DNA from 3 places in the Streptomyces sp. NPDC007872 genome. Region 2 is predicted to be linked to each of the others. Evidence: riboswitches for the same ligand, from Rfam matches in the RefSeq annotation. Region 2 holds a riboswitch; each other region holds the start of a gene.
What was found. Region 2 has a riboswitch for thiamine pyrophosphate ahead of thiO (glycine oxidase ThiO). Riboswitches for the same ligand answer to the same signal wherever they lie in the genome.

Region 1 (9,533 bases), on a different contig from region 2:
CGCCTCCCGCGCCGCCGCGAGGGCGGTGGCCGGGTCGGCGTCGAGGAAGTGGAACGTGGTGTCGCCGAGCGCGAACGAGGGGCGCGGGTGGTGGGTCAGGACGAACACCGGCGTGTGGAACGGCGGCTCGTCGCCCCACCAGCCGCGCCACTCGTGGTCCCGCCAGGGCCCGCGCTGGGGCCCGAACTTGTTGCGGCCCATGATCTCGGCGCCGATGTTCCGCCCGTAGTCCCGCGTCAGGTAGTCGTCGAGGCCGCGGCTGCCGCCGGGGTCGGTGCGCCGTGGCCAGCTCGCCGTGGCACCGGCCCAGGCGAACATCGCCTCCGGATCCGCGTGCCCGAAGGGCCGTTCGAGGCTCTGGCCCTCCCCGGCGCCGTACCCGTCGGACGAGACGTTGAAGTTCTGGACTCTGAGCAACTGGGCCATGGGGTTCCTCCCGTGCGGGGCGTGCCGGACGTGCGGGGCGTGCGGACGGCGGAGACGCCGGACGTACGGGAGACTCCCCCGGCGGGCGGAACTCATCGCGCCCGCGGTGCCCGCTACGGCGTGTCGTCGCCGAGCACCACCACGTCCTCCGGCCGGAAGGCGATCCCGGTCTCCGCGCCCTCCTCGGGCGCGTCCCGCAGCGGGAGCTCGGCCTCCAGGGGCGGGCCGTCGGCCGGCCGGAGCCGTACGACGACGTGGCTGCCCCGGAAGGTCCGGGACTCCACCGTCCAGGCCGCCGCACCGTCCCCGGCGGGGACCGGGCGCACGCCGCCGGGGCGGACGAGGAGCCGCCGCTCGCCCTGCGGGGAGCCCTCCGGCACCGGGACCTTCCCCCAGACGGTCTCGGCGACCGCCCCGGTGACCCGGGCGGGCACCACGTTGTCGAAGCCGAGGAAGCGGGCGACGAACTCGGAGGCCGGGCGGCGCCACACCTCGACGGGCGTCCCCGACTGGGCGATCCGCCCGTCCCGCATGACCACGACCCGGTCGGCGAGCGCGAAGGCCTCGCCCTGGTCGTGGGTGACGGCGAGGACCGTCGTCCCGAGCCGCCCGAAGAGCTGCCGCAGCTCCACGACGAGCCGCTCCCGCAGGCCCCGGTCGAGCTGGCCGAGGGGTTCGTCGAGCATGAGGAGCCGGGGCCGGGGCGCGAGCGCCCGGGCCAGGGCGACCCGCTGCTGCTCGCCGCCCGAGAGCGCGGCCACGGACCGCCGCCCGGCGCCCGGCAGGCCGACGAGGTCGAGCAGCTCCCGCACCCGCTCCGCCCGCTCGGCCTTCCCGTCGCCCCGCATCCGCAGGCCGAAGGCGACGTTGCCGCCGACGTCCCGCTGCGGGAAGAGCTGGTGGTCCTGGAACATGAGCCCGACGCCCCTCCGGTGCGTCGGCACCCCGGCCTGGTCGGCGCCGTCGAGGAACACCCGGCCGCCGTCGAGCGGCTGGAGGCCCGCGACGGCCCGCAGCAGCGTGGACTTGCCGCTGCCGCTGGGGCCGAGCACGCACACGGTCTCGTGGTCGGCGACCTCCAGGTCCACGGCGTCGAGCACGGCCCGCGCCCCGAACCGTACGGTCGCCCCGTCGAGTCTCAGCATCAGAACTCCCCGGGGGTCCGGTCGGTGCGGAGCCGTTCGAGCAGCAGCAGGGACACCGCGCACACCACCATCAGAATCGTCGAGAGGGCCATCGCCTGGCCGTAGTTGAGCTCGCCGGGCCGGCCGAGCAGCCGGGCGACCGCGACCGGCAGCGTCGGACTGTCGGGCCGGGCGATGAACACGGTCGCGCCGAACTCGCCGAGCGAGACGGCGAACGCGAACCCGGCCGCGACGAGCAGCGCCCGCCGCACCAGCGGCAGGTCCACCTCCCGCCAGGCCCGCCACGGCGAGGCGCCGAGCACGGCCGCCGCCTCCCGCAGCCTCTCGTCGACCGCGCGCAGGACCGGCAGCATCGTCCGGACGACGAAGGGGACGCCGACGAGGGCCTGCGCGAGGGGGACGAGGATCCAGCTCGCGCGCAGGTCGAACGGCGGCTCGTCGAGCGTGATGAGGAAGCCGAAGCCGACGGTGACGGCGGAGACCCCCAGCGGCAGCATCAGCAGCGCGTCGAAGCCCCGGACGAGCCGCCCCGCCCGCCGGGTGAGCGCCGCCGCCGCGAGCCCGCCGATCACGACGGCGATGGCGGTGGCGGCCAGCGCGTACCGCAGCGAGTTCCCGATCGCCTCCAGGGGCGGCACCAGGAAGGTCCCGCTCTCGTCGAGCGAGCCGAGCGCCCGGTAGTAGCCGAGCCCGTACCCCCCGGGGCCGGCGAACGACCGCTCCACGAGCACCCCGAGCGGCAGCAGGATCAGGAGGGCCACCGAGACGAGGACGCCGCCGAGCAGCGCCCACTGCCCGGCGCCGCGCGGCCGGCGCGCGGTCCGCTCCGGCGGTACGAGCCGCAGCGCGGTCTCCCGCCGCCGTACCGTCCACGCGTGCAGGGCGAGGATCGCGCCGACCGCGGCGAACTGCACGAGGGTGAGGACGGCCGCCGTCGGCAGGTCGAGCAGCCGGGCGGTCTGCCGGTAGATCTCCGCCTCCAGGGTCGTGTACGCGTCCCCGCCGAGGATCTGCACGACGCCGAAGGAGGTGAAGGTGAAGAGGAAGACCATCAGGGCCGCCGCCGACACGGCCGGGACGAGCGCGGGCAGCGTCACCGTCCGCCAGGCCGTGAAGCGGGAGGCGCCGAGGACCCGGGCGGCCTCCTCCTGGCGCGGGTCGAGCTGCGCCCAGAGGCCGCCGACGGTCCGGACGACGACCGCGTAGTTGAAGAAGACGTGGGCGAGCAGGATGGCCCACACGCTCGTGTCGAGCCGCAGCCCCCACAGCTCGTCGGTGAGCCCGTTCCGGCCGACGAGGGCCAGGAAGGCGGTGCCGACCAGGACGGTGGGCAGCACGAACGGCACCGTGACCACGGCCCGCAGGACGGTCTTGCCGGGGAAGTCGAAGCGGGCGAAGACGTACGCGCCGGGCAGCGCGACGAGCAGGGTGAGGCCGGTGGAGGCGAGGGCCTGCCAGGCGGTGAAGCCGAGCACGTCGAGAATGTCCGGACGGCTCAGCGTCTCGCCGATCCGGCCGAACCGCCAGTCGCCGTCGGGCCGCAGTCCCCGGTCCACGATGGACACGACGGGCCACGCGAAGAACACCGCGAAGAACGCGACGGGCAGGGCCATGAGCCCGAGCCGCGCCGCGTTCCCGCGCGCGTCGCGCCTTACTTCAGGACGAGCGACGACCACTGCTGGATCCACGCGTCGCGCTTCTCGGCGATCTTCCCGGGCGCCATGGTCTCCGGCTTCTCCACGACCACGCCGTGCTTGGTGAACAGCTCGGGCAGGGCCGCGTCCTTCGCCACCGGGTTGACGAACATCTGGAGCGGCATGTCCTCCTGGAACGTCTTCGAGATCAGGAAGTCGATCAGCGCCTTGCCGCCCTCGGGGTTCTTCGCCCCGTTCAGCAGGCCCGCGAACTCGGTCTGCCGGAAGCAGGTGCCGGTGGAGACGCCGGTGGGCGCCACCTTCGGCTGCGGCTCGCCGTACAGCACCTCGACCGGCGGGCTGGAGGCGTACGACACGACCAGCGGCCGGTCGCCCTTGGCCTGCTTGCCGCCGGCCGAGCCGGAGAACTCCTGGTTGTAGGCGAGCTCCCAGCTGTCGACGGTCTTCACGCCGTTGGCCCTGAGCTTCTTCCAGTAGTCCTGCCAGCCGTCGTCGCCGTACTTCGCGGCCGTGCCGAGGAGGAAGCCGAGGCCCGGGGAGGAGCGCTCCGGGTTCTCGACGACGAGCAGGTCCCTGTACGCCGGCTTCGCCAGGTCGTCGAAGGTCACCGGCGGCGCCAGCTTCTTGTCGGCGAAGTACTTCTTGTCGTAGTTGACGCAGATGTCGCCGGAGTCGATCGGGGTGACCCGGTTCTCCTTGTCGAGGCGGTACTCCGCCGGGACCCGGTCGAGGCCCTTCGCCTCGTACGGCACGAAGATCCCGTTGTCGAGGGCGCGGGAGAGCAGGGTGTTGTCGACGCCGAAGAAGACGTCGCCCTGCGGGGAGCCCTTGGTCAGGATCTCCTTGTTGACGGCCTCGCCGGCGTCCCCGGCCTTGAGGACCTTGACGGTGAACCCGGTCCGCTTCGTGAACTCGGCCAGGACCTCCTTGGAGGCGTTGAACGAGTCGTGGCTGACCAGGGTCACGGTCTTCGGCGCGGGCGCGCCGGACTTGCCGGCGGCCTCGCCGGCGTCGTCGGTGCCGCAGGCGGCGAGGGCGGTGACGCCGAGCGCCGCGAGGACCGCGACGGCGGCCTGCTTCTTGATGCTCACTGGATTTCCTCCTGGGTGGGACCAGGAAGAGACGCGGCCCCGCCCCGTCCGGCGGACCGGACGCGGGCAGGGCGCAACAGCTCGAGTTACGACCGAACTCCCTACCCAGAATGACCTGGGCGAGGTTCAGAGGGTCTGCGGTCTGACGGTCACCGCACTCTCAGCGCTGTGGCGCTCCCCTGTCGGAATGGCTATGAAGATGTGTTCGAGCTCAGAGTACAAGGTCAGCGTTCGGCGGCCGCGAGCTGTCCACAGGCGCCGTCGATCTCCTGGCCCCGGGTGTCGCGCACGGTCACCGGCACGCCGTGGCGGGCGATGGCCTCGACGAACGCCTTCTCGTCCTCCGGGCGGGAGGCGGTCCACTTCGACCCGGGCGTCGGGTTCAGCGGGATCAGGTTGACGTGCACCCGCTTGCCCTTGAGCAGCCTGCCGAGCAGGTCGCCGCGCCAGGCCTGGTCGTTGATGTCCCGGATGAGGGCGTACTCGATGGAGATCCGGCGCCCGGACTTCTCCGCGTACTCCCAGGCCGCGTCGAGGACCTCCCGCACCTTCCAGCGCGTGTTGACGGGCACGAGGGTGTCGCGCAGCTCGTCGTCCGGGGCGTGCAGGGAGACCGCGAGGCGGCACTTGAAGCCCTCGTCGGCGAAGCGCAGCATGGCGGGCACGAGCCCGACGGTGGAGACGGTGATGCCGCGCTGGGACAGGCCCAGGCCGTCCGGCTCGGGGTCGGTGAGGCGGCGGACGGCGCCGACGACCCGCTTGTAGTTGGCGAGCGGCTCGCCCATGCCCATGAACACGATGTTCGACAGGCGCGCCGGGCCGCCGGGGACCTCGCCGTCGCGCAGGGCCCGCATGCCGTCGACGATCTGGTGCACGATCTCGGCGGTCGACAGGTTCCGGTCGAGGCCGGCCTGTCCGGTCGCGCAGAACGGGCAGTTCATCCCGCAGCCGGCCTGCGAGGAGATGCACATGGTCACCCGGTCCGGGTAGCGCATGAGCACCGACTCCACGAGCGTGCCGTCGTGCAGCCGCCACAGGGTCTTGCGGGTGGTGTCGTCGTCGCACGAGATGTGCCGCACCACGGACATCAGGTCGGGCAGCAGCTCCCCGGCCAGCTTCTCCCGCGAGGCGGCCGGGATGTCGGTCCACTCCGCGGGGTCGTGCGCGTACCGCGCGAAGTAGTGCGTGGACAACTGCTTGGCGCGGAAGGGCTTCTCGCCGATCGCGGCGACGGCCTCCTTCCGCTCGGCGGGCGTGAGGTCGGCGAGGTGCCGCGGCGGCTTCTTGGCTCCGCGGGGGGCGACGAAAGTGAGTTCTCCGGGCTTGGGCATGGTGCTACCAGTGTCGCAGAGATACGAAGAGGGACCCGCCGTCCTGTGGACAACGGGCCCCTCGTCCGAAGAACCGCAGGTCAGCCGGTGCCCACGAACAGCGCGAGCAGCAGCCACACCACCGGCGCCGTCGGCAGCAGCGAGTCCAGCCGGTCCATGATGCCGCCGTGTCCGGGCAGCAGCGTGCCCATGTCCTTGATGCCCAGGTCGCGCTTGATCATCGACTCGCCGAGGTCGCCGAGCGTCGCGCTCGCCGCCACCGCGAGGCCGAGGATCAGGCCCTGCCACCAGACCCCGTCGTCGATCATGAACTGCATGCACAGCGCGCCCGCCGCCATCGCGAACGTCACCGCGCCGACCAGGCCCTCGCGGGTCTTGCCGGGGCTGATCCTCGGCGCCAGCTTGCGCTTGCCGAAGCGCCAGCCGATCGCGTACGCCCCGGTGTCGCTGACCACCGTCAGGAGCAGGAAGGTCAGCACCCGCCACGGGCCGTCGTCCGCGGCGAGCAGCAGCGACACGAACGTCGCCAGGAACGGCACGTAGAACGCGGCGAACACGCCCGCCGTGACGTCCTTCAGATAGCCCTCGGGCGGCTCCGTCATGCGCCACACCAGGACCGCGAGCGCCGTCAGGGCCATCGCGACCCAGGCGCCCTCGGCACCGCGCACGTACCCGGCGACGACCATCGCCGCGCCGCCGACCGCGAGCGGCACCAGCGGCGCCTTGATCTGCTTGCGCTCCTGGAGCCGGGAGGTCAGCTCCCACAGCCCGACCACCACGGCGACCGCGACCACTCCGACGAAGGCCGCCTTCCAGATGAACAGGGAGGCGATGATGACGGCGCCGAGACCGACCCCGACCCCTATGGCCGCGCCCAGGTCGCGCCCCGCGCTCTTCTTCTGCCGTGGCGCCGGCGGCGCGGGCGGCGGAGGCGGGGTGCGGCTGGACATGGGCTCCTGCGGGTGCTCGTGCGGGGTCTCGTCACGGAACAGGGGACCGCTCGGGTGAGCGGCCCCCCGGCCGTGACCGTCCTGGAATCCGCCGGCGGGAACGTCGGGCACGATGGGCATGGGGCGAGTCTGCGCCGCCGGATGTCCCTCGTGGGCGGGACCCGCCGGGGCGGGCCCCTGGTGGGGTCCCCCGCGGCCGGAACCGGCCGGGGCATCCCAGGAAGAGTCGTTCATCAGACCTCGAGCAGCTCGGCTTCCTTGTGCTTGAGCAGCTCGTCCACCTGCGTGACGTACTTCGCGGTGGTGTCGTCGAGCTCCTTCTCCCCGCGACGGCCCTCGTCCTCGCCGACCTCGCCGTCCTTGACGAGCTTGTCGATGGTCTCCTTGGCCTTGCGGCGCACCGAGCGGATCGAGATCTTCGAGTCCTCGGCCTTGCCCTTGGCGACCTTGATGTACTCGCGGCGGCGCTCCTCGGTCAGCTCGGGGAACACCACCCGGATGATGTTGCCGTCGTTGCTCGGGTTGACGCCGAGGTCGGAGTCGCGGATCGCCTGCTCGATGTTGCGCAGCGCGCTCTTGTCGAACGGGGTCACCACGGCCATCCGCGGCTCGGGCACCGAGAAGGACGCGAGCTGGTTGATGGGGGTGAGGGCGCCGTAGTACTCCGCCACGATCTTGTTGAACATCGCCGGGTGCGCACGGCCGGTGCGGATCGCGGCGAAGTCCTCCTTGGCGACCACGACGGCCTTCTCCATCTTCTCCTCGGCCTCGAGGAGGGTCTCTTCGATCACCACATGCTCCTGCGTGTCGTCGCGTTGTGTCCTGCACGGTGTACGACCGGCAGGGCTGTCGTCCAGCCCCGTGCGGGGCGGTTCCCGGTTCGGGTCAGGCCCGGGTGCCCTGGTCGCTCACGAGCGTGCCGATCTTCTCACCCTTCACCGCGCGCGCGATATTGCCCTCGGCGAGCAGTTCGAAGACGAGGATCGGGAGGTTGTTGTCCCGGCACAGGGTGACGGCGGTGGCGTCGGCGACCTTGAGGTCGCGGGCGATCACCTCGCCGTACTCGAGCGCGTCGAACTTGACCGCGTCGGGGTTGCGCTTCGGGTCGGAGTCGTACACGCCGTCGACGCCGTTCTTGCCCATGAGCAGGGCCTCGGCGTCGATCTCCAGGGCGCGCTGGGCGGCGGTGGTGTCCGTGGAGAAGTACGGCATGCCCATGCCCGCGCCGAAGATGACCACGCGGCCCTTCTCCAGGTGGCGCACGGCGCGCAGCGGGATGTACGGCTCGGCGACCTGGCCCATGGTGATGGCGGTCTGGACGCGGGAGTCGATGCCCTCCTTCTCCAGGAAGTCCTGGAGGGCGAGGCAGTTCATCACGGTGCCGAGCATGCCCATGTAGTCGGAGCGGGCCCGGTCCATGCCGCGCTGCTGGAGTTCGGCGCCACGGAAGAAGTTGCCCCCGCCGATCACGATCGCGATCTCCGCGCCGTCGCGGACGACGGCCGCGATCTCGCGCGCGATGGCGTGCACGACGTCGGGGTCGACGCCCAGGCCGGTACCGCCGGAGAAGGCTTCTCCGGACAGCTTCAGCATGTAGCGGCCGGCCTTTTTGCCGTTGTTGTCGTCGCCCTGTACGGCGCCCTGGTTCATGGAGCTCTCCTCGTGCACATACGAAGGAGGCCATTGCCTTGGGTCCTCGCGGTATCCCGTGCGGCAATGGCCTCCTCGTCAGATCTGCGGTCGTCCTGCGCGGGCGCGGACGACTGCTTCAGACCCTACCGGGGTCCGGTGTCCGTCGCGTTCGCGACCGGACTCAGATGCCGACCTTGATGCGGGTGAAACGCTTCAGGGTGACACCGGCCCCGTCCAGGACCTGCTGGACGGACTTCTTGTTGTCCAGGGCGTACGGCTGGCCGAGCAGCGTGGCGTCCTTGAAGAAGCCGTTGACGCGACCCTCGACGATCTTGGCGATCGCGGCCTCGGGCTTGCCCTCGGCGCGGGTGGTCTCCTCGGCGATGCGGCGCTCGGACTCGACGACCTCGGCCGGGACGTCCTCACGGGTGAGGTACTTCGGCGCGAAGGCGGCGATGTGCTGCGCGATACCCTTGGCGACCTCGGCGTTCTCCTTGTCGAACTCGACGAGGACACCGATCTGCGGCGGGAGGTCGGGCATGGTGCGGTGCATGTACGCGGAGACGTAGCCGTCGGCGTACTGCGCGAAGCGGTCGAGGACGATCTTCTCGCCGAGGTTGGCGTTGGCCTCGTCCACGTAGGCCTGCACGGTCTTGCCGGGCTCGATCTCGGAGGCGAGGAGGGCCTCGATGTCGGCCGGGGCGGTCGCGGCCACGTGGGCGGCGAGCGCGTTGGCGACGGCGAGGAACTTGTCGCCCTTGGCGACGAAGTCCGTCTCGCACTTCAGCTCGACGAGGACGCCGGAGGTGTTGTCGTCGGCGATGAGGGAGACCACGGCGCCGTTCTCGGCGGAGCGGCCCTCGCGCTTGGCGACGCCCTTCTGGCCCTTGATGCGCAGGGCCTCGACGGCCTTGTCGACGTCGCCGTCGGCCTCGTCCAGGGCCTTCTTGCAGTCCATCATGCCGGCGCCGGTGAGCTCGCGGAGCTTCTTGACGTCAGCGGCGGTGTAGTTCGCCATGAGTCTGTTTCTCTCTCGAAGTCTGAAAGATCGGGCGGGTCCACGGGAGGACGGCGGGGGCTTCGTGGGCCCCCGCCGTCGTCACCCGAGGACCTGGGTCCTGAAGGGTCAGGCCTGCTCGGCGGCCTCGGCCGGAGCGTCGGCGGCCTCGGCGTCCGCGACCTTCTCGGTCTCGGCGGAGGTCTGGACCTCGGCGGCCTCGGCCGCGGGGGCCTCGGCGGCGGCGGGGGCCTCGGTCTCGTCGGCCTTCTTCTCACCCTCGAGCAGGTCGCGCTCCCACTCGGC
Region 2 (9,533 bases):
GGGACCTGTTCGTGAAGACGGGCAAGGAGCCCCTGGAGCGGTGCGTCACGCTGACGCAGGTCGACCCGGCGGCCCGTCACGTCTTCGCCGACGGCACGCGCGTGGACCTGCCGAACGCCTCCCGGGCCGGCACGGTCGCCGCCCTGGACGCGGCGCTCGGGGCGGGCGCGGGCGAGCGCTGGGGCGACGTCCTGACGCGGGCCCGCGAGGCCTGGGACCGCACCCGCCGGCCGCTCCTGGAGGAGCCGCAGCCGGCCGACCCGGCGCCGCTCGCCCGCGAGCCGTACCCGGCCCCGAAGGCGGGCCTGCTGCGGCGCCCGACGACGACCCTGGCCCGGGTGGGGGCGCGGGAGCTGCGCGATCCCCGGCTCGCCGCCCTGCTCGACGCGTACGCGTGGGCGTACGGCTTCGACCCGGCCGACGCCCCGGCCTCGGCCGCCGTCCTGCCGTACATGGAGCAGACCTTCGGGAGCTGGTACGTGGCCGGGGGCCTGCGGGCGCTGGCCGACGCGGTGTACGAGCGGTGCCGGAAGCGGCGGGTGGAGTTCGTCTTCGACGCGCCGGTGGAGGAGGTCCTGGAGAAGGACGGCCGGGCGGTCGGCGTGCGCCTGGCCGGGGGCGAGGAGGTCGCGGCCGACCACGTGGTCTCCGGGGCCCCGGTGCCCGCGCTCCACCCCGGCGGGGCGCCGCGCCACCAGGCCCTCGGCACCGGCCGGGTGACGGTCTGTCTGGCCCTGCGCGGCCCCCGGGAGGCGGACGCGGTGCACCGCACGGTCGTGCACGCGGAGGGCGGGCGGCCGACGGTGACCGTACTGCGCCCGGACGACCCGGCGCTGCGCCCGGACGCGGACCACGAGGCGGTGACGGTCACGGCGACCGTCCGGACGGCTGCGGGCCGGGAGGGGGAGGCGTGCGCCGACGGCATGGTCGAGGCGGCCGGGCGGGCGGTGCCGGGCCTTCGGGAGCGGCTGCTGTGGCGGCACGTCCGCACCCCGGAGGACGTGCGGCGGGACACCGGCTCCGCCGAGGTGCCCGGGCCCGCGCTCGCCGGGGCGGGCGGACGGCTGCTCCCGGCGGACAACCGCTCGGCGCTGCCGGGCCTGTACTTCGCGGGCGGCTGGTCGCACCCGGGCGGCGGGCTCGCCCACGCGGGCATGTCGGGCGCGCTGGTGGCGGGGCTGATCGTGGAGGGCGCGGACTTCCGCGGCTCGCGGTGACGTTCCGCGGCCCGTCGTGACCTTCCGCGGCCCGCGGCAGGACCGCGGGCCGCGCGGGGCTCAGTACCGGTACTGCTGCGGATCGTCCTGGTGCGGTCCGGGGCCGTACGGCCCCGGGGCCTGCTGCTGCGGGTCCGGCTCGGTGTCGCGCTGCTGCGGGACCCAGACCCCGCCGGGCGGGGTGTCGTAGGTGTACGAGGGGGCGTAGGGGTCGCCGTAGTACGAGCCGTACTGCTGGGCGTCCGTGCCCGGACCGATGTACGGGTCGGAGTAGGCGGCGTACTGCTGCTGTCCGGCGGTCCCGTAGTCGTACCCCTGCTGGTGGACGGGCTGCTCGTACCCCTGCGGCTCGTATCCCTGCTGGTCGTACCCCTGCTGGTCGTATCCCGCCGCGTAGGGGGCGTAGGCCGCCGGGTCGTGGCCGGCGCCGGCGGCGGGGGCGGTGTCGCGGCCGGTGTCGTAGACCCCGTACTGGCCGGTGTCGTCGGGCATCGGCAGGGGCTCGTAGACCGCCGTGTTCCCGGCCGCCGCCTCCGGGTGCTCCCCGGGGCCCCGGCCGGCGCCCGGCTCGTCGTACGAGAGCCCGGTGACCTCCAGGGTGGGTCCGACCCGGTCCGGCGCGCCGGACCTGCGGCGGCGGCTCGCGCCCGGACTGCCGCCGATCGCCCAGCCGGTGGAGAAGCCGCGGCGGAACGAGAGCGTCACGTAGGTCTGGCCGACGGCGAAGGCGACCGCGCCGGCGACGATCACCGGGACCGAGGGCAGCAGGACGCCCAGGACCACGCCGAGGAAGCCGCAGAAGGCCAGCAGGCGCCAGCGCAGCCGCGCCTTGTACTGGAGGAGCACCTCCCCCAGGAGCCACAGCGCGACCACGCCGAACGCGATGTAGAGGACCGTCCACCCCATGCCCCGCCGCCCCTCTCCGCGGTCACCGCCGCGGGTCGGGGCGGGTACGACCGGTCACGACTGCTGGTGCAGTCCGAGATTCTCGTAGATCTCGAGCGTCGCGGTGGAGCTGTTGAGCGTGATGAAGTGCAGTCCGGGGACGCCCTCGGACAGCAGACGCGCGCAGAACTCCGTCGCGAACTCGATACCGATGGAGCGTACAGCGGCGGGATCGTCCTTGACGGCGAGGATGCGCTCTTTCACGCGCGCCGGGAAGGCGGCGTTGCTCAACTGGGGCAGCCGGTCGAGGGTCTTCACGTTCACGACGGGCATGACCTCGGGGATGACCGGAGTCTCGCAGCCCGCCTTGACGACGCTGTCGCGCAGCCGCAGGTAGTTCTCCGGGTCGAAGAACATCTGGGTGATGGCGTAGTCGGCGCCCGCGCGGCACTTGTCCACGAAGTGCCGGACGTCCGTGTCCCAGTCGGTGGACCGGGGGTGCATCTCGGGGAAGGCGGCGACGCCGACGCAGAAGTCGCCCGACTCCTTGATCAGCCGGACCAGGTCGGCGGCGTACCGGACCCCCTCGGGGTGCTCGATCCACTCGCCCAGCGGGTCGCCCGGCGGGTCGCCGCGGAGGGCGAGCATGTTGCGGATGCCGGCGTCGGCGTACTGGCCGAGGATGTTGCGCAGCTCGGCGACGGACTGACCGACGGCCGTGAGGTGCGCGACGGGGGTCAGGGTGCTGTCGGAGGCGATCTTCTGGGTGGCCTTGACGGTGCCGCCCCGGGTGGTGCCGCCGGCGCCGTAGGTCACGGAGACGAAGCTGGGGCCGACCGCCTCGACCCGCCGCATGGCCTTCCAGAGGCTCTGCTCACCCTTCTCGGTCCGGGGCGCGTAGAACTCGAAGGAGTACGACGTGCCGCCGGAGGCGAGGATGTCGCGGACCGTGCGGGCGCGGTCCGAGCGGACGGAAGCGGTACCAAGGGCCATACGGGCAGGTTAGACGGGGTGCGTCGGGCCGTGTGCGGGTTGTCCGATCGGTGGACACTTTTTCGGACACTTTCCGGGCGGCCCGGTCCGGACGTGTCCGGATCCCGGCCCGGACCGGTCCCGGGCGCGTCCGGTCCTGGGCGCGTCCCGTCCTGGGCGCGTCCCGGTCCGGTCTCGTACCGCCCGGCCCGTCTCAGCCCTCGGCGCGCTCCCGGACGCGCCGGGCGAGGGCGGCGGTCGCGGCGGCCGGGTCGTCGGCCTCGGTGATCGCCCGGACGACGACGATCCGGCGCGCTCCCGCGTCCAGGACCTCGTTGAGGTTGGCCTCGTCGATGCCGCCGATGGCGAACCAGGGGCGGTCCTGGGCCAGGCCGGCCGCGTACCGCACGAGGCCGAGCCCCGGCGCGTACCGTCCGGGCTTGGTGGGGGTGGGCCAGCAGGGGCCGGTGCAGAAGTAGTCCACGCCCGGTTCGGCGGCGGCCGCGGCCACCTCGTCCTCGGCGTGGCAGGACCGCCCGATCAGCACCTCGTCGCCGAGGATCGCGCGGGCGGCGGGGACGGGCAGGTCGCCCTGGCCGAGGTGGAGGACGTCGGAGCCGACGGCGTGGGCGACGTCCGCCCGGTCGTTGACGGCGAGGAGCCTGCCGTGCCGGCGGGCGGCCTCGGCGAAGACGGCGAGGTGCTCCAGCTCCTCGGCGGCCTCCATGCCCTTGTCGCGGAGCTGGACGACGTCCACGCCGGAGGAGAGCACGGCGTCGAGGAAGGCGGGCAGGTCGCCCTGGCGCTTCCGGGCGTCGGTGCACAGGTAGAGCCGGGCGTCGGCGAGCCGCTCGCGAGGCGTGGGCATGGGTGGGTCCCCCCGTCGGTGTCGCCGGTGTCGCGGCGGCCGGTCGGCGGGGACCGGCGCCGCGACACCGGCTGGTGGTGTCTTCGGTGCGCGCGCCGGGCGACGCGCGCCGGCCCCCGGGGCGCCGGGAGGCGTCCGTCGGGCCGCGCGTGTCGGGCCGCGCGCGTCAGGCGGTGCGGCGCGTCAGACGGCGAGCGCCTGGGCGCGGCGCTTCACCTCCGTGCCGCGGTTCTCGCCGAGCGCCTGCGCGGGCGTGCCCGGCAGGCTCTCGTCCGGAGTGAAGAGCCACTCCAGCATCTCCTCGTCGGTGAAGCCGTCGTCCCGCAGGAGGGTCAGGGTCCCGGCGAGGCCCTTGACGACCTTGTCGCCCTGGATGAAGGCGGCGGGCACCTGGAGCGCGTTGTTCTCTCCGCGGCGCACGGCGATGAGCTGGCCCTCCTTGACGAGCTGCCGCACGCGCGTCACCTCGACGTCGAGCATCTCCGCGATGTCGGGCAGGTAGAGCCAGGCGGGGACGAGAGCATCGGTCTTTGCGTCAATCTCGGTCACGTGACAAGCCTGCCATCCCGGACCGACAGCCGGTAGTCGGGCCCGGGAGGTATCACGCCGATCGGACGAAACGCCCCTATCGGACCGCCGCCTTCAGGGGTACGGACGGATCCGCCGCGCGGGCCGGGTCGACCGGGGTCGCGGCCTCGATCAGCTTCCGGCCCTGGGCCAGGTCGCGGGGACGGCCGACGGCGAGGAGGGCCACCGGCACCCCGGCGCGCAGCCAGAGCACCGACCAGGCCTCGTCCGCCGGGTCGCCGCGCCACAGCAGCTCGTCCGCGCCCGCGTGGTGTCCCGCGTACTGGACGAAGCGCCCGAACTGCTCGGACCAGAAGTACGGCACGGGGTCGTACGGGCCGGTGTCGGCGCCCGTGATCGCGGCGGCGACCGCCCGCGGGCCCTGGAGGGCGTTGTCCCAGTGGTGGACGAGGAGGCGCTCGCCGTAGCGGGCGGAGGGGAAGGAGGCGCAGTCCCCGACCGCGTACACGTCGGGCAGGGAGGTGCGCAGCCGGTCGTCGGCGGTGACGGCGCCGCCCGGGTCGAGGGCGATGCCGGAGCCGGCGAGCCAGCCGGTGGCGGGGCGGGCGCCGATGCCGACGACGACGGCCTCGGCGGGCAGTTCGCGGCCGTCGGCGAGGCGGACCCGGCCGGGTTCGACGGTGTCCACGCGCGCGTGGGTGAGGAGTTCGGCGCCGTTCGCCCCGTACCAGTCGGCCATAGGGGCGGCGACCTCGGCGGGCAGGGTGCCGGCGAGCGGGAGGTCCGCGGCCTCGACGACCGTGACGGCGCAGCCGGCGCCGAGGGCGGCGGTGGTGAACTCGGCGCCGATCCAGCCGGCGCCGACGACCACGACGGCGTGGCGGCGCTCCAGGACGGGTCCGAGGCGGACGGCGTCGTCGAGGGTGCGGAGCAGGTGGACGCCGGGGACGCCCCCGGAGCCGGGCAGGGTGACCGGGTGGGCGCCGGTGGCGATCACCAGGACGTCGTACGCGACGGGCCCGGCCTCGGTGTCGACCTCGTGGTCGGCGGCGCGCAGCCCGGTGACGTCCACGCCGAGCCGGAGTTCGACGCCGAGGTCCTCGAAGTCGACCTCGAAGGCGGAGCCCTCGGCCTTCCCGAGGAGGACCGCCTTGGAGAGCGGGGGCCGGTCGTAGGGCTGGTGGGGTTCGGCCCCGACGAGGGTCACGGGGCCGGTGAAGCCCTGCTCGCGCAGGGCGACGGCGGTCTGGACGCCCGCCATTCCGGCGCCGACGACCACGACGCGCCGCTGGGTCTGCTTCTGCTCGCTCACACGGCCACCTTACGTACCTGACGGTGCGTCAGGAAGGGTGGGGTCCACGGCCCCCTCGTGACGGGTGGGCGGCGGAAGCTAGTCTGGCGGGCGTAAAGCACTCGCGGGAGCCCGGACGCACCGGGCTGAGAGGGAGGCTGACCGGCCTCCGACCGTACGAACCTGATCCGGGTCATGCCGGCGAAGGGAGGGGCTGGACGCCCATGCGTTCTTCCGATGTCCGAGAGGCCTCCGACGTGCGGGGGGTCGACGTCCTCGTGGTCGGGGGCGGCATCATCGGCCTGGTCACGGCCTGGCGGGCCGCGCTGCGCGGGCTGCGCACCGCCGTCGTCGACCCCGAGCCGGGCGGCGGGGCCGCGCGGGTCGCGGCCGGGATGCTCGCCGCCGTGACCGAGCTGCACTACGGCGAGGAGACCCTGCTCGGGCTCAACCTCGCCTCCGCCGCCCGCTATCCGGCCTTCGTCGCCGAGCTGGAGGAGGCGACCGGGCTGGACGTCGGGCACCGCGCCTGCGGCACCCTCGCCGTCGCCCTCGACGCCGACGACCGGGCGCACCTGCGCGAGCTGCACGCCCTGCAGGTGCGCTGCGGGCTCGCCTCGGAGTGGCTGAGCGGCCGCGAGTGCCGCCGCCTCGAACCGATGCTGGCGCCGGGGGTACGCGGTGGCCTCCGGGTCGACGGCGACCACCAGGTGGACCCGCGCCGGCTCGCCGCCGCGCTCGTCGTCGCCTGCGAGCGGGCCGGCGTGGTCTTCCACCGGACGCTCGTGGAACGGCTCGCGGTGCGGGGCGACCGGGCGCGCGGCGCGGTCCTCGCCGGGGGCGGGGAGCTGGCGGCGGGACAGACCGTGCTCGCGGCGGGCAGCCTGAGCGGGCGGCTCGCGGGGGTGCCCGACGAGGTGCTCCCGCCGGTGCGCCCGGTGAAGGGCCAGGTCCTGCGCCTGCGGGTGCCCCCCGCGTACGCCCCCTTCCTCTCCCGGACCGTCCGGGCCGTCGTGCGCGGCAGCCACGTCTATCTGGTGCCGCGCGAGAACGGCGAGCTGGTCGTCGGCGCCACCAGCGAGGAGCTCGGCTGGGACACCACGGTGACGGCGGGCGGGGTGTACGAGCTGCTGCGCGACGCGCACGAGCTGGTGCCGGGAATCACCGAGCTGCCGCTCACCGAGACCCTGGCCGGGCTGCGCCCCGGCTCGCCGGACAACGCCCCGCTGCTCGGCCCCACCGCGCTGCCCGGTCTGCTGATGGCCACCGGCCACCACCGCAACGGGGTGCTGCTCACCCCCGTCACCGGCGACGTCATGGCGGAGGTGCTCACCACGGGCGCCCTGCCCGACGAGGCGCGCCCCTTCACCCCCCGCCGTTTCTCCTCCACCCCTCCCGTACGTCAGGAGCAGCCCGCATGAGCGCGAACCCGCCCGCCAACGACGTGACCGCGACCGTGACCGTGACCGTGAACGGGGAGGCGCGCGCGCTCTCCGGCCCCGTCTCCCTCGACGCCCTCGTCGCGACCCTGACCGCGGCCCCCTCCGGGGTGGCCGCCGCCGTCAACGAGACGGTGGTCCCGCGCGGCGAGTGGGCGGCGACGCTCCTCGGCGACGGGGACCGGGTGGAGGTCCTCACCGCGGTGCAGGGGGGCTGAGCGCGATGTCCGACGACGTGTTCGTCCTCGGCGGTACGGAGTTCTCCTCCCGCCTGATCATGGGCACCGGCGGGGCGCCCAGCCTCGACGTCCTGGAGCGCTCCCTGGTCGCCAGCGGCACGGAGCTGACCACGGTCGCCATGCGGCGCCTGGACCCGACCGTGCGGGGCTCGGTCCTCTCCGTCCTGGACCGGCTCGGCATCCGGGTGCTGCCCAACACGGCCGGCTGCTTCACGGCCGGCGAGGCGGTCCTGACCGCCCGGCTCGCCCGGGAGGCGCTCGGCACCGACTGGATCAAGCTGGAGGTCGTCGCCGACGAGCGGACCCTGCTGCCGGACGGCGAGGAGCTCCTGAACGCGGCGGAGACCCTGGTCGACGACGGCTTCACCGTCCTGCCGTACACCAACGACGACCCGGTCCTCGCCCGGAAGCTGGAGGACGTGGGGTGCGCGGCGATCATGCCGCTCGGCTCCCCCATCGGCTCCGGGCTCGGCATCCGCAACCCGCACAACTTCCGGCTCATCGTGGAGCGGGCGGGGGTGCCGGTGATCCTGGACGCGGGGGCCGGCACGGCGTCGGACGCGACGCTCGCCATGGAGCTGGGGTGCGCGGCGGTGATGCTGGCCTCGGCCGTCACCCGGGCGCAGGAACCGGTCCTGATGGCCTCGGCGATGCGGCACGCGGTCGAGGCGGGCCGGCTCGCCCACCGGGCCGGCCGGATCCCGCGCCGCCACTTCGCGGAGGCGTCCTCGCCGGTGGAGGGCCGGGCGCGGCTCGATCCGGAGCGCCCGGCGTTCTGAGGCCGGGGGCCCTCCGGGGCTCGTCACAGGTCTGCTGCGGTACGGGGCGGGCGCACCGGACGCGTGTGCGCGGCTCGTAGACTCGTCGCCGTGGACACGACCCTTCAGGACCCCCTCGTCGGGCGGCTGCTCGACGGCCGCTACCGCGTCGACGCGCGCATCGCCGTCGGCGGGATGGCCACGGTCTACCGGGCCGTCGACACCCGCCTCGACCGCGTCCTCGCGCTCAAGGTGATGCACCCGCAGCTCGCGGCCGACGCCGTCTTCGTCGAGCGGTTCATCCGCGAGGCGAAGTCGGTGGCCCGGCTCGCCCACCCCAACGTCGTCGGCGTCTTCGACCAGGGCGCCGAGGGCGCGTACGTCTACCTGGCGATGGAGTACGTGCCCGGCTGCACCCTCCGCGACGTGCTGCGCGAGCGGGGCGCCCTGGCGCCCCGGGCCGCGCTCGACATCCTGGAGCCGGTGCTCGCCGCGCTCGGCGCCGCGCACCGGGCCGGGTTCGTGCACCGGGACATGAAGCCGGAGAACGTCCTGATAGGGGACGACGGCCGGGTGAAGGTCGCGGACTTCGGTCTCGTACGGGCCGTGGGCTCGGCGACCGCCACCACCGGCTCGGTCCTCGGCACGGTCTCGTACCTGGCGCCGGAGCAGATCGAGCACGGCACCGCCGACACCCGTGCCGACGTGTACGCCTGCGGCGTCGTCCTGTACGAGATGCTGACGGGCGCCAAGCCGCACGCGGGCGACACGCCCGCCCAGGTGCTCTACCGGCACCTGAACACGGACGTGCCCGCGCCCTCGGCCGCCGTGCCGGGCCTGGCCCCGGAGCTCGACGGGCTGGTCGCGGCCGCCGCGGCCCGCGCCCCCGAGGCACGTCCGCACGACGCCGCCGCCCTGCTCGGCCTGGTCCTGGAGGCCCGCGCCGCGCTCACCGACGCGCAGTTGGACGCGGTGCCGCCGCAGGCACGGCCCGGCGCCCGGGACACGGCCGAGGACCGGACGAGCGTGATCGCCCGCGCCGTGCCGGCCGAGGAGCGCACCAGCGTGATCGACCTCCCGCCGCCGGAGGACGACGTCCGGGAGGTGCGGCACACCGGCCGGATGCCGGCGCCCGAGCCGCCCCCGGCCCCCACCGTCCCCGGCGCCCGCCGGCTGCCCCCGCGCGGCCCGCTGCTCGTGATCGCCGCCGTCCTGCTCGTCCTCGGCCTGGGCGCCGGGGTCTGGTACATCAATTCCGGCCAGTTCACCCGCGTCCCGGCCGTCCTCGGCCAGACCGAGGCCGCCGCGACGAAGCGGATCACCGACGCCGGTCTGG
Region 3 (9,533 bases), on a different contig from region 2:
AGTTCAGCTCCTCCGGCCGCTCGCGCGAGGACTGGTAGCGGAGGGCCGCCGGGGAGGGCCGGTGGCCGGGCACGAGCACCGGTAGCACAAGCCACTCATCGGTATGGCGGCAGCGGAGAGTGTTAGCCCGGGCGGGGGAACGGGCCGGGCGGAACGGGGTGGGGGCCCGAAGGCTGCCACTAGAGTGGAATCTCTCCGCCGCGATGGGGACTACAGGCGTAGACCTCCTTACTGACCAGCGGTTTCCCAGGCCCGGCGGGCGCGGGGGCGGCCCCCGCGGGCGGGTGCGACGCATCCGTCGTCACGCCTGGGGGTGACCTTTGGCCATGGCTACGCGGACGACCGCTCCAACCCTGATCGGCTCGGTGCAGCGCGCGCTGAGACTCCTGGAGGCCGTGGCCTCCCACCCGGACGGCGCCCCGGCGAAACAGCTCGCCCGCGAGACGGGCCTTCCGCTCCCCACCACGTATCACCTGCTCCGCACCCTGACGCACGAGGGCTATCTGCTCCGCGAGAAGGGCGTGTTCGTCCTGGGGGACGCCGTCATCGGGCTCGCCGCCGGCGGAGCTGTGCAGAATCGTCGCATCAAGATCGAGAACTCTCTCGCCCGTTGGCGGGACGAGCTCGGCGTCCCGGTCTACTTCGCCGTCTACCGGGAGGGAGAGGTCGAACTCGTCGCCGTCGCCGACACCCCCTCCATCCCCGCCGTGGAGGAATGGGCCGATTTCCGCGAGACGGCGCACGCCCACGCGATCGGGCAGTGCATCTTGAGCCAACTTGATCCGGGAACTCGTCAAGACCACCTTGACCGCCACCCGGTGGAATCCATCACTCCGTACACGGTGAGTAACCGAAGTGCGCTTTTGGATCGTTTGGGCGGTTTGGGGAGAATGGAGCCCCTGGTGGAGCGTCAGGAATATGCGCTCGGCACGGTCTGCGCCGCAATCCCCCTCACCGCGGGCTCCATGGCGGCCGCAATCGCCCTTTCCCTCCCCCTCCACCAGCAAGAACGGTTGCTCCCAGCAGTCGATCGACTACGCACCGAGATCGGAAAGCTCTTCGGATCACTCGCGTTCTCTATCAGTATTTGAAAAATCACTCCTTGTGATCTGCTAGTGCTTACAGCACGATTGCGTCAAGAGGGCCACGGGGGATCATTCCTGGCCGTTTCGGTCACAGCTTTCAGCAGCGGTGTTTACACAACTGCTTCATCTACTGCGGGGTACATGATGCGAGAGTCGGTTCAGGCCGAGGTCCTGATGAGCTTCCTCGTCTCCGAGGAGCTCTCCTTCAAGATCCCGGTCGAACTGCGGTATGAGACCCGGGATCCCTACGCGGTGCGGATGACGTTCCATCTCCCCGGGGACGCACCCGTGACCTGGGCCTTCGGCCGCGAACTGCTGCTCGACGGGATCAACCGGCCGAGCGGGGACGGCGATGTGCACATCGCCCCGACCGAGCCCGAGCGGCTCTCGGACGTCTCCATCCGGCTCCAGGTCGGCGGTGACCGCGCCCTGTTCCGGGCCAGCGCGCCACCGCTCGTCGCCTTCCTCGACCGTACGGACAAGCTGGTGCCGCTCGGTCAGGAACGGGCACTCGGCGACTTCGAGGACAACCTGGAGGCGGCGCTGGGCCGGATCCTGGCCGAGGAGAACGCCGGCCCGGCCTGAAACCGCCGCACCGGCGTCGAGTTGTCCTGATCCGGACCCTTCTGCGTAGCCGACCCCCCGAGCCGGCACGCCGACGAACCGGACGTACCACTCCTCGCCCTTCCGTCACTTGGCGCGGCGGCGCCGTCCGCCCCGCCCCGACGAGGTCTTCCGGCCGCCGGTCCCCGGGCGGTCGGTGCCCTCGGCGCGATCGGCCGAGACCACGAGCGCCGCGAGCGCCGTGGTCACCGGGACGGACGCCACCAGACCGATCGAACCGACCAGCGTCCGGACGATCTCCTCGGCCACCAGCTCGCTGTTGGCCACCGTCCCCATGCTGCTCTGCGCGATGGAGAAGAGCAGCAGCAGGGGCAGCGCGGCGCCCGCGTAGGCGAGCACCAGCGTGTTCACGACCGAGGCGATGTGGTCGCGGCCGATCCGGATCCCCGCCCGGTACAGGCCGCGCGGCCCCATGCCCGGATCGGCCTGGTGCAGCTCCCAGACGGCCGAGGTCTGGGTGACCGTCACGTCGTCGAGCACACCGAGGGAACCGATGATCACACTGGCCAGCAGCAGACCGGACATGTCGATGTCCGGGTAGAGCCCGTGGATCAGTCCGGTGTTGTCGTCCGTGTTGCCGCTGAGCGAGGCCCAGCCGATGAAGAGCGAGCCGAGCAGCCCGATGAGCAGCAGCGAGATCAGCGTGCCGAGCACCGCGACCGAGGTGCGGGCCGAGAGGCCGTGGCACATGTAGAGCGCGATCAGCATGATCGCGCTCGACCCGACCACCGCCACCACCAGCGGGTTCGACCCCTGCAGGATCGCGGGCAGGATGAAGAACATCAGCACCAGGAAACTCACGGCGAGCGCGACCAGGGCCATGAGCCCCCGCATTCGCCCGACCGCCACGACCGCGAGGGCGAAGATGCCGGCGAGCACCGCCAACGGCACCTTGCGGTTCACGTCCGTCACCGAGTACTGGAGGTCGTACGGGGCGTCGGGGGCGTACGCCACCACCACGCCCTGCCCCTCCTCCAGTTGGCGCGGTGCTCCCGGCTGCACGATCTCGGTGAACTCGCGCCCCTTGTTCGGTCCGGTGGTGACCTGGACCCTCGCCTTCTTGCACTCCCCCTGCTGGGCTTCGACCGCCTCGCGCCCCTCCGGGGTGGAGGTGTCCCCGGTCGGCGGGACCTGACCGGCGTTCACGACCTTGCAGTCGACGTACTCGACGGAGACGACCTCGCCCTGCTCGGTCTGCCGGTCGAAACCGACACCGGTGCGCTCGTGCGCCGGGGCGCCGCCGGGCCACAGGACCGCCAGCCCGACCACGACGGCGGTGGCGAAGGGGACCAGGACGGCGGCGATGACCTTGCGCAGGTGCCGGGACACGGGCGCGGCGGGGCCATGACTGTGGCTGTGCCCGTGCCCGGATCCATGGCCATGGCCTGATCCGTGCCCTTGGCCCGCACCGTGCCCGGAACCGGGTCCGGGGCCGTGGGACGACGGGCCCGTGCCGTGGGAGTGGTCGTGCGGCTCGGGGGTCTGCTGGGGGGAAGTCACCGACCGATCATCGCAAGAACGGCGGGGGCCCACTGTTCAGCACGCCCGGGATGACGCTAGCGTGGTGGCACCTTTGCACACGCGGGAGCTCGGAGCACCGGGCTGAGAGGGCGCTGATCACCGTACGCGCGTACCGATGTACGTACGGGAGGAGGCTGCGCCGACCGCCGAACCTGTTACCGGGTAATGCCGGCGTAGGGAGATCGGTCTCATGACCATTCAGGACGCACGCACGCCTGCCTCCGACCAGAACGACCAGTCCGACGGGCGCACGCCGGGCTGGCACAAGGGATACGTCCAGGGCTCTCGCCCCGACCTGCGGGTTCCGGTCCGTCAGGTGCACCTCACCAACGGCAGGGACGTCACGCTGTACGACACCTCCGGCCCGTACACCGATCCCACCGTCGACACCGACGTGCGGCGGGGCCTGCCGCCGCTGCGCGAGAACTGGATCATCGCGCGCGGTGACACCGAGGAGTACGCGGGCCGCCCGGCCCGCCCCGAGGACGACGGCATCAAGCACACCTCGCCGCGCGGCGGCGGGCTCAAGAACCTCGACGCGGTCTTCCCCGGCCGCCCCCGCCTGCCGCGCCGGGGCCGCTCCGGCCAGGCGGTGACGCAGCTCGCGTATGCCCGCCGTGGCGAGATCACGCCGGAGATGGAGTACGTCGCGATCCGCGAGAACGTCTCCCCCGAGGTCGTGCGGGAGGAGATCGCGGCGGGCCGGGCCGTGCTCCCGGCGAACGTCAACCACCCGGAGATCGAGCCGATGATCATCGGCAAGCGGTTCCTGGTGAAGGTCAACGCCAACATCGGCAACTCCGCCGTGACCTCCTCCATCGAGGAGGAGGTGGAGAAGATGACCTGGGCGACCAAGTGGGGCGCCGACACGGTCATGGACCTGTCCACCGGCCGCAACATCCACACCACCCGCGAGTGGGTGCTGCGCAACTCCCCCGTGCCGATCGGCACCGTGCCGCTCTACCAGGCCCTGGAGAAGGTCGACGGCAAGGCCGAGGAGCTGAGCTGGGAGATCTACAAGGACACGGTGATCGAGCAGGCCGAGCAGGGCGTCGACTACATGACCGTGCACGCCGGCGTGCTCCTGCCGTACGTTCCGCTCACGGCGCGCCGCAAGACCGGCATCGTCTCGCGCGGCGGCTCGATCATGGCCGCTTGGTGCCTCGCGCACCACAAGGAGAACTTCCTCTACACGCACTTCGAGGAGCTCTGCGAGATCCTGGCGGCGTACGACGTCACGTACTCGCTCGGCGACGGTCTGCGCCCCGGCTCGATCGCCGACGCCAACGACGCCGCCCAGTTCGCGGAGTTGAAGACGCTCGGCGAGCTGAACACGATCGCCAAGCGTCACCACGTCCAGACGATGATCGAGGGCCCGGGACACGTCCCGATGCACAAGATCAAGGAGAACATCGACCTCCAGCAGGAGATCTGCGAGGAGGCGCCGTTCTACACGCTCGGCCCGCTGACCACGGACGTGGCGCCCGCCTACGACCACATCACCTCCGGCATCGGCGCGGCGATGATCGCCTGGTGGGGCACGGCGATGCTCTGCTACGTGACGCCCAAGGAGCACCTGGGCCTGCCCAACCGCGACGACGTGAAGACCGGCGTCATCACGTACAAGATCGCGGCCCACGCGGCGGACCTCGCCAAGGGGCACCCGGGCGCGCAGGAGTGGGACGACGCGCTCTCGGACGCGCGCTTCGAGTTCCGCTGGGAGGACCAGTTCAACCTGGCGCTCGACCCGGACACCGCCCGCGAGTTCCACGACGAGACGCTGCCGGCGGAGCCCGCGAAGACCGCGCACTTCTGCTCGATGTGCGGTCCGAAGTTCTGCTCGATGAAGATCTCCCAGGACATCCGCCGCGAACACGGCGGTACGGAGCAGGAGATCGAGGCCGGCATGGCGGAGAAGTCGAAGGAGTTCGCGGCGAGCGGCAACCGCGTGTACCTGCCGCTGGCGGAGTAGGGGACCCGTCAGCCCGGGGTCCGTTCGCTCGGGAACCGTCCGCCCGGGACTCTTTCGCTCAGGGGCCGGCCCGCGACCCCGGGGGGGGGAGTCGCGGGCCGGTCCGGCGCGTCAGGGGGCGGCCGGGTCCGGCGGGGTGGCGGCGAGGGCGTCGCGGAGGAAGGGGACGATGCCGCGTTCGAGGAGGGCGAGGCGCCAGGCCTCGCGGGCGCGGGAGAGTTCGTCGTCCGGAGCGCCGGGCGGGCCGCCCGTGCTCACCTCGACCGGGCTGTTGCGCAGGGCCGTCACGAGGAGCCCGGCGGCCGCGCAGAGCAGTCCGGCGGCGGCGAGCGAGCCGAACACGAGGCCGGCGGTGAGCAGGGTCGCGCCGAACGCCACGGTGGGGGCGAGGGCGTGCAGCACCGCGCCGACCAGCAGGAAGATGACGGAGGCGGCGCCCGCGAGGACGGGCACCATGACGGTGACGATCGCGACGACGCCCGCCCCGGGGCCGGGCAGGTCGTACGGGGCGGGGGTGCGGGTCCCGGCGGACGCGCGGTTCTGCTCGCGGACCTTCACGAAGTGGTCGTACTCGCTCGCGGCCGCGGAGGTGACGAGCGCCGTCGCGTTCAGCGTCATCGCGCGCAACTGCGCGACCGTGAGCCGGGTGCCGACCCCGGCGAGTTCCGGACGTGCGTGGGCGGTGCTCAGTGCGTCGTCGAGGACCCGCTCGTACTCGGCACGGTCCTCGGTCAGCAGGTGCGGAGCCACGTTCATGTGCATCCCCCGATGCTCCGTAGGCCCGTGACGGCCGTGGGAAGACGACCGGGCGGGCGGAAACGGAGGAGAGCCTGCTACGGATGCACCCGATGGTATGGCGGCGACGCGGCGGGCTGACAGGGAGTTTCCCGAAATCGTCCTTCCCGGATGCGCAGGGTGATAGCGGGTGTCCGGCCGGCCGTTCGGCCAACCGTTCAGTCAGACGCTAGGTCAGCCGTTCGGTCTGCCGTTCAGGGGGAGTTGGACGACCAGGAGCTTCCCGGCCATGGTCACTCCGCCGTCCATGGCGATCGCGAGCCCGTCGGCGTACACGTGCGGTCCGTCGACGACCGGGCCTCCGCCGTCCTCGCCGTCCTCCGTGCCGACCTGGCCGAGGAGGTACGGGATCGGACTGTGGCCGTGCACGATCCGGCTGCCGCCGTAGGTGGAGAGCAGCTCCTGGACGGCCTGCGGTCCCCCGTCGTCGCGGAACGCGAAGCGCTTGGTGAACTTCCGGAAGACGTCCCAGACCTCGTCCGCGTCGTTCCGGTTGAGGATCTCGTGGACCGTGTCGTTGACGTCCTCGATGGTCTCGCCGTATTCGAGGTACGCGGTGGTGTCCGAGTGCACGAGGAGGTGGTCGTCCTCCCGCACCACGGCGTCGAGCCGGGACATCCACTGGAGGTGGACGTCCTGGAGGCGGTCCATGTCCTGCTTCTGGCCGCCGTTGAGCAGCCAGGCGGCCTGGAAGGTGGCGGTGCCCGCGCCGGAGTTGACCGGGGTGTCGCCGAAGCGCTTGGCGCCGATGAGCAGCAGTTCGTGGTTGCCCATGAGGGCCTTGCAGTAGCCGCCGGCGGCGGCGGCCTCGGCGGAGAGCCGCATGACCAGGTCGATGACGCCGATGCCGTCGGGGCCGCGGTCGGTGAAGTCGCCGAGGAACCAGAGCCGGGCGTTGCCCGCGGCCCAGCCGCCGTTCTCGTCGACGAGGCCCTGGGCGCGCAGGGCCGCGACGAGTTCGTCGAGGTAGCCGTGGACGTCGCCGACGACGTAGAGGGGACCGGGTCCGTCGCCGGCCGGGGCCTCGTCGGCGGGGGCGGGGGAGACCTTCACCTGGACGGTGTCGCCGCGGTTGATGACGGGCAGGTCGCGCTCGGTCGGCGTGTACCCCTCGGGCGGTTCGCCCTCGGGGAACGCGTTCCCGGGGTGGCCGGAGGCGACGGGGGCCGCGGGCGCGTCCGGGGAGGCGGGGTAGGGGGGCGCGACGGTGCGGTGGCCGAGGTGGAGGGTCGGGTCGGCGGGCATGGGCGCGGGTGCCTGCGGCGGGGGCGGGGGCGGGGGCGTCTGCGGCACGGACGCCTGCGGTACGGACTCGGCCGCCGGGGGGTGCACCGGCACCGGCGTCGGCACCGGCACCGGCGTCGGCACCGGCACGGCCTCGACCGGGGAGGGCGCGACGGGGGGCAGCGGCTCGGCAGGAGGCAGCGGCTCGGCGGCGGCCGGCCGGACGGCCGGGGCCGGGTGCGCGCCGGGGTGCGCGGTCGGGTGCTCGGCATGGCGCTCGTCATGACGTTCGGCATGGCGCTCGACCGGGGCGGAGTGGGGCGCGGGAGCGCCGTGTGCCGCCGGATGCTCGTCCGGCGCGGAGTACGGCTCCGGGCCCGACGGTTCGGCGGCATGGCTCTGCACGGGCACGCGTGCGTACGGCGGTACGCGGAAGTCACGCAATGTCGCCGTGCGTACCACGGGCTCCTGACCGGCCCCCTGAGTCATCGACCCCTCCACCACCGTCGCGATGCCCTGCACATCGCGGACCGGCCTGGTCGGGGTGGTCCGCGGTGTCGTCCGCCCATCATAGGAATGAGCGTCCTCCTGTGTGACGCACCAGGGGTGGTGAATCCGGGTCCACTCCGGGTTCACCAGTCGTTTCGCCCGAATTGGGAAGGTCCAGTCCAGGGTTGGAACCGGTGCGGTGATCGGTTTGGCCGTTCCCGCCCACGGGCAGGGACGGGAACGGCGTGTCCCAAGGTGTTCCTCTCCAGGGCGCCGGCCCCCGGATCAGTCCTTCGCGGGCGAGCGCGGCGGGCTGACCGTCGTGCGGGGCGGGCGGCGCTGCGAGGAGGTGCGGACGATGAGTTCGGTCGGTATGACCTGCTCGACCGGTCCGTCGTTCTCGACCCCCTCGATGGCGTCGATGAGGAGCTGGACGACGGCCGTGCCGATCCGGCGCGGTTTGAGCGAGAGCGTCGTGAGGGGCGGTTCGGTGGTGGCGTAGCCGGCCGACTCGCTGCAGCAGACCAGCAGGAGGTCGTCCGGGACGCGCAGCCCGTAGCGGCGCGCGGCCGCGAGGAGGTCGGTCCCGTTGGGGTCGAAGAGGCCGTACACGGCGTCGGGCCGGTCCGGGCGGGCGAGCAGCCGGTCGGCCGCGACGGCGCCCGCGCACGGGTCGTGCGCCGGATAGGCCTCGTAGACGGGCTCCTGGCCCACCCGCGCGCACCAGTCGAGGTAGGCGGTGGTGGACAGGCGGGTGTACGTGTCGGTGCTGGTGCCGGTGAGGAGGCCGATGCGGCGGGCACCGGCGGCGGCGAGGTGGTCGAGCAGGTCGAGGACGGCGGCTTCGTGGTCGTTGTCGACCCAGGCGGTGACCGGAAGGGTGCCGGCGGGGCGTCCGTCGGAGACGACGGGCAGTCCCTGGCGGACCAGTTCGGTGACGACGGGGTCGTGGTCGGAGGGGTCGATGACGACGGTGCCGTCGAGGGCGACGTTCGACCAGACGTCATGGCGGGAGGTGGCGGGGAGGATGACCAGGGCATAGCCCCGGGCGAGCGCGGCCGACGTGGCCGCCCTGGCCATCTCCGCGAAGTACGCGAATTCGGTGAAGGTGAAAGGTTCATCCCCGTACGTGGTCACGGTCAGGCCGATGAGTCCCGACTTGCCGGTACGGAGCGTGCGGGCCGCCGCGGACGGGCGGTAGCCCAGCCGGTCGGCGACCTCGCGGACGTGGCGGCGGGTGGCGTCGGGGAGCCGGCCCTTCCCGTTGAGCGCGTCGGAGACAGTCGTGATGGAGACCCCGGCGGCGGCGGCGACGTCCCTGATGCCCGCCCTGCCCTGCCGGCTTCCCCGGGTCTGTGCCCGGCTCACCTGGTGCTTCCCTGCTGCTGTCATGGCGAGCCGATAGTAGGGCGATGAGGGGCGGTCGGGGCGGTCGCATATGCAGGCGTTGACAGGCACGTTTCTGCATGATCGAAATCCAGTAAACGCCTTGGATCTAAAGGTAGTTGCTGCATTTGGACTGCGCCTTCGGGGTGCTGGGAGGTGTGGGCCTGGCGAGGGGGCGAAGTCTCGAAGAGGTCTCAACTCACCTCTACGGGGGATGCGCGCCACGGCGCTCGCCACCGGCGCGCGCCACCCGTGCGCGCGCTCCCCACTCATCGGGGCGACCCGGAGGCGGCCGGGAAGCCGTGTCCCTCCTGTTGTCCACAGCCCATTCGCAGCAGGGCCGAATCCTCTTAAGGTGAGCAGTATTGGCGGTACGGACGATCGAGGAGGCCACACCGTGAGCGAGACCAGCGGGACGAGCACCGGCAGCCCCAGGC

Region 1: another riboswitch for thiamine pyrophosphate. It lies ahead of ACFYNX_RS04825 (thiamine ABC transporter substrate binding subunit); the one in region 2 lies ahead of thiO (glycine oxidase ThiO).
Region 3: another riboswitch for thiamine pyrophosphate. It lies ahead of thiC (phosphomethylpyrimidine synthase ThiC); the one in region 2 lies ahead of thiO (glycine oxidase ThiO).

The regions. Positions count from the first base shown of each region.
Region 1 covers NZ_JBIAEA010000001.1:1,161,222-1,170,754, reverse strand. Annotated here, with positions in the region: gene ACFYNX_RS04840 (dihydrofolate reductase family protein) at 1-426, opposite strand, end outside; gene ACFYNX_RS04835 (ABC transporter ATP-binding protein) at 540-1,571, opposite strand; gene ACFYNX_RS04830 (iron ABC transporter permease) at 1,571-3,184, opposite strand; gene ACFYNX_RS04825 (thiamine ABC transporter substrate binding subunit) at 3,223-4,317, opposite strand; TPP riboswitch at 4,398-4,508, opposite strand; gene rlmN (23S rRNA (adenine(2503)-C(2))-methyltransferase RlmN) at 4,542-5,648, opposite strand; gene ACFYNX_RS04815 (phosphatidate cytidylyltransferase) at 5,729-6,832, opposite strand; gene frr (ribosome recycling factor) at 6,832-7,389, opposite strand; gene pyrH (UMP kinase) at 7,484-8,248, opposite strand; gene tsf (translation elongation factor Ts) at 8,412-9,248, opposite strand; gene rpsB (30S ribosomal protein S2) at 9,357-9,533, opposite strand, start outside.
Region 2 covers NZ_JBIAEA010000002.1:867,557-877,089, reverse strand. Annotated here, with positions in the region: gene ACFYNX_RS09120 (NAD(P)/FAD-dependent oxidoreductase) at 1-1,217, shown strand, start outside; gene ACFYNX_RS09115 (hypothetical protein) at 1,278-2,123, opposite strand; gene metF (methylenetetrahydrofolate reductase [NAD(P)H]) at 2,178-3,095, opposite strand; gene thiE (thiamine phosphate synthase) at 3,289-3,942, opposite strand; gene ACFYNX_RS09100 (Rv2175c family DNA-binding protein) at 4,126-4,491, opposite strand; gene ACFYNX_RS09095 (NAD(P)/FAD-dependent oxidoreductase) at 4,568-5,731, opposite strand; TPP riboswitch at 5,876-5,988, shown strand; gene thiO (glycine oxidase ThiO) at 5,986-7,182, shown strand; gene thiS (sulfur carrier protein ThiS) at 7,179-7,418, shown strand; gene ACFYNX_RS09080 (thiazole synthase) at 7,424-8,218, shown strand; gene pknB (Stk1 family PASTA domain-containing Ser/Thr kinase) at 8,309-9,533, shown strand, end outside.
Region 3 covers NZ_JBIAEA010000005.1:196,966-206,498, reverse strand. Annotated here, with positions in the region: gene ACFYNX_RS19530 (DUF5326 family protein) at 1-38, shown strand, start outside; gene ACFYNX_RS19525 (helix-turn-helix domain-containing protein) at 327-1,091, shown strand; gene ACFYNX_RS19520 (SsgA family sporulation/cell division regulator) at 1,230-1,670, shown strand; gene ACFYNX_RS19515 (YibE/F family protein) at 1,776-3,242, opposite strand; TPP riboswitch at 3,281-3,427, shown strand; gene thiC (phosphomethylpyrimidine synthase ThiC) at 3,421-5,202, shown strand; gene ACFYNX_RS19505 (hypothetical protein) at 5,314-5,964, opposite strand; gene ACFYNX_RS19500 (metallophosphoesterase) at 6,172-7,242, opposite strand; gene ACFYNX_RS19495 (LacI family DNA-binding transcriptional regulator) at 7,996-9,102, opposite strand; gene hisC (histidinol-phosphate transaminase) at 9,494-9,533, shown strand, end outside.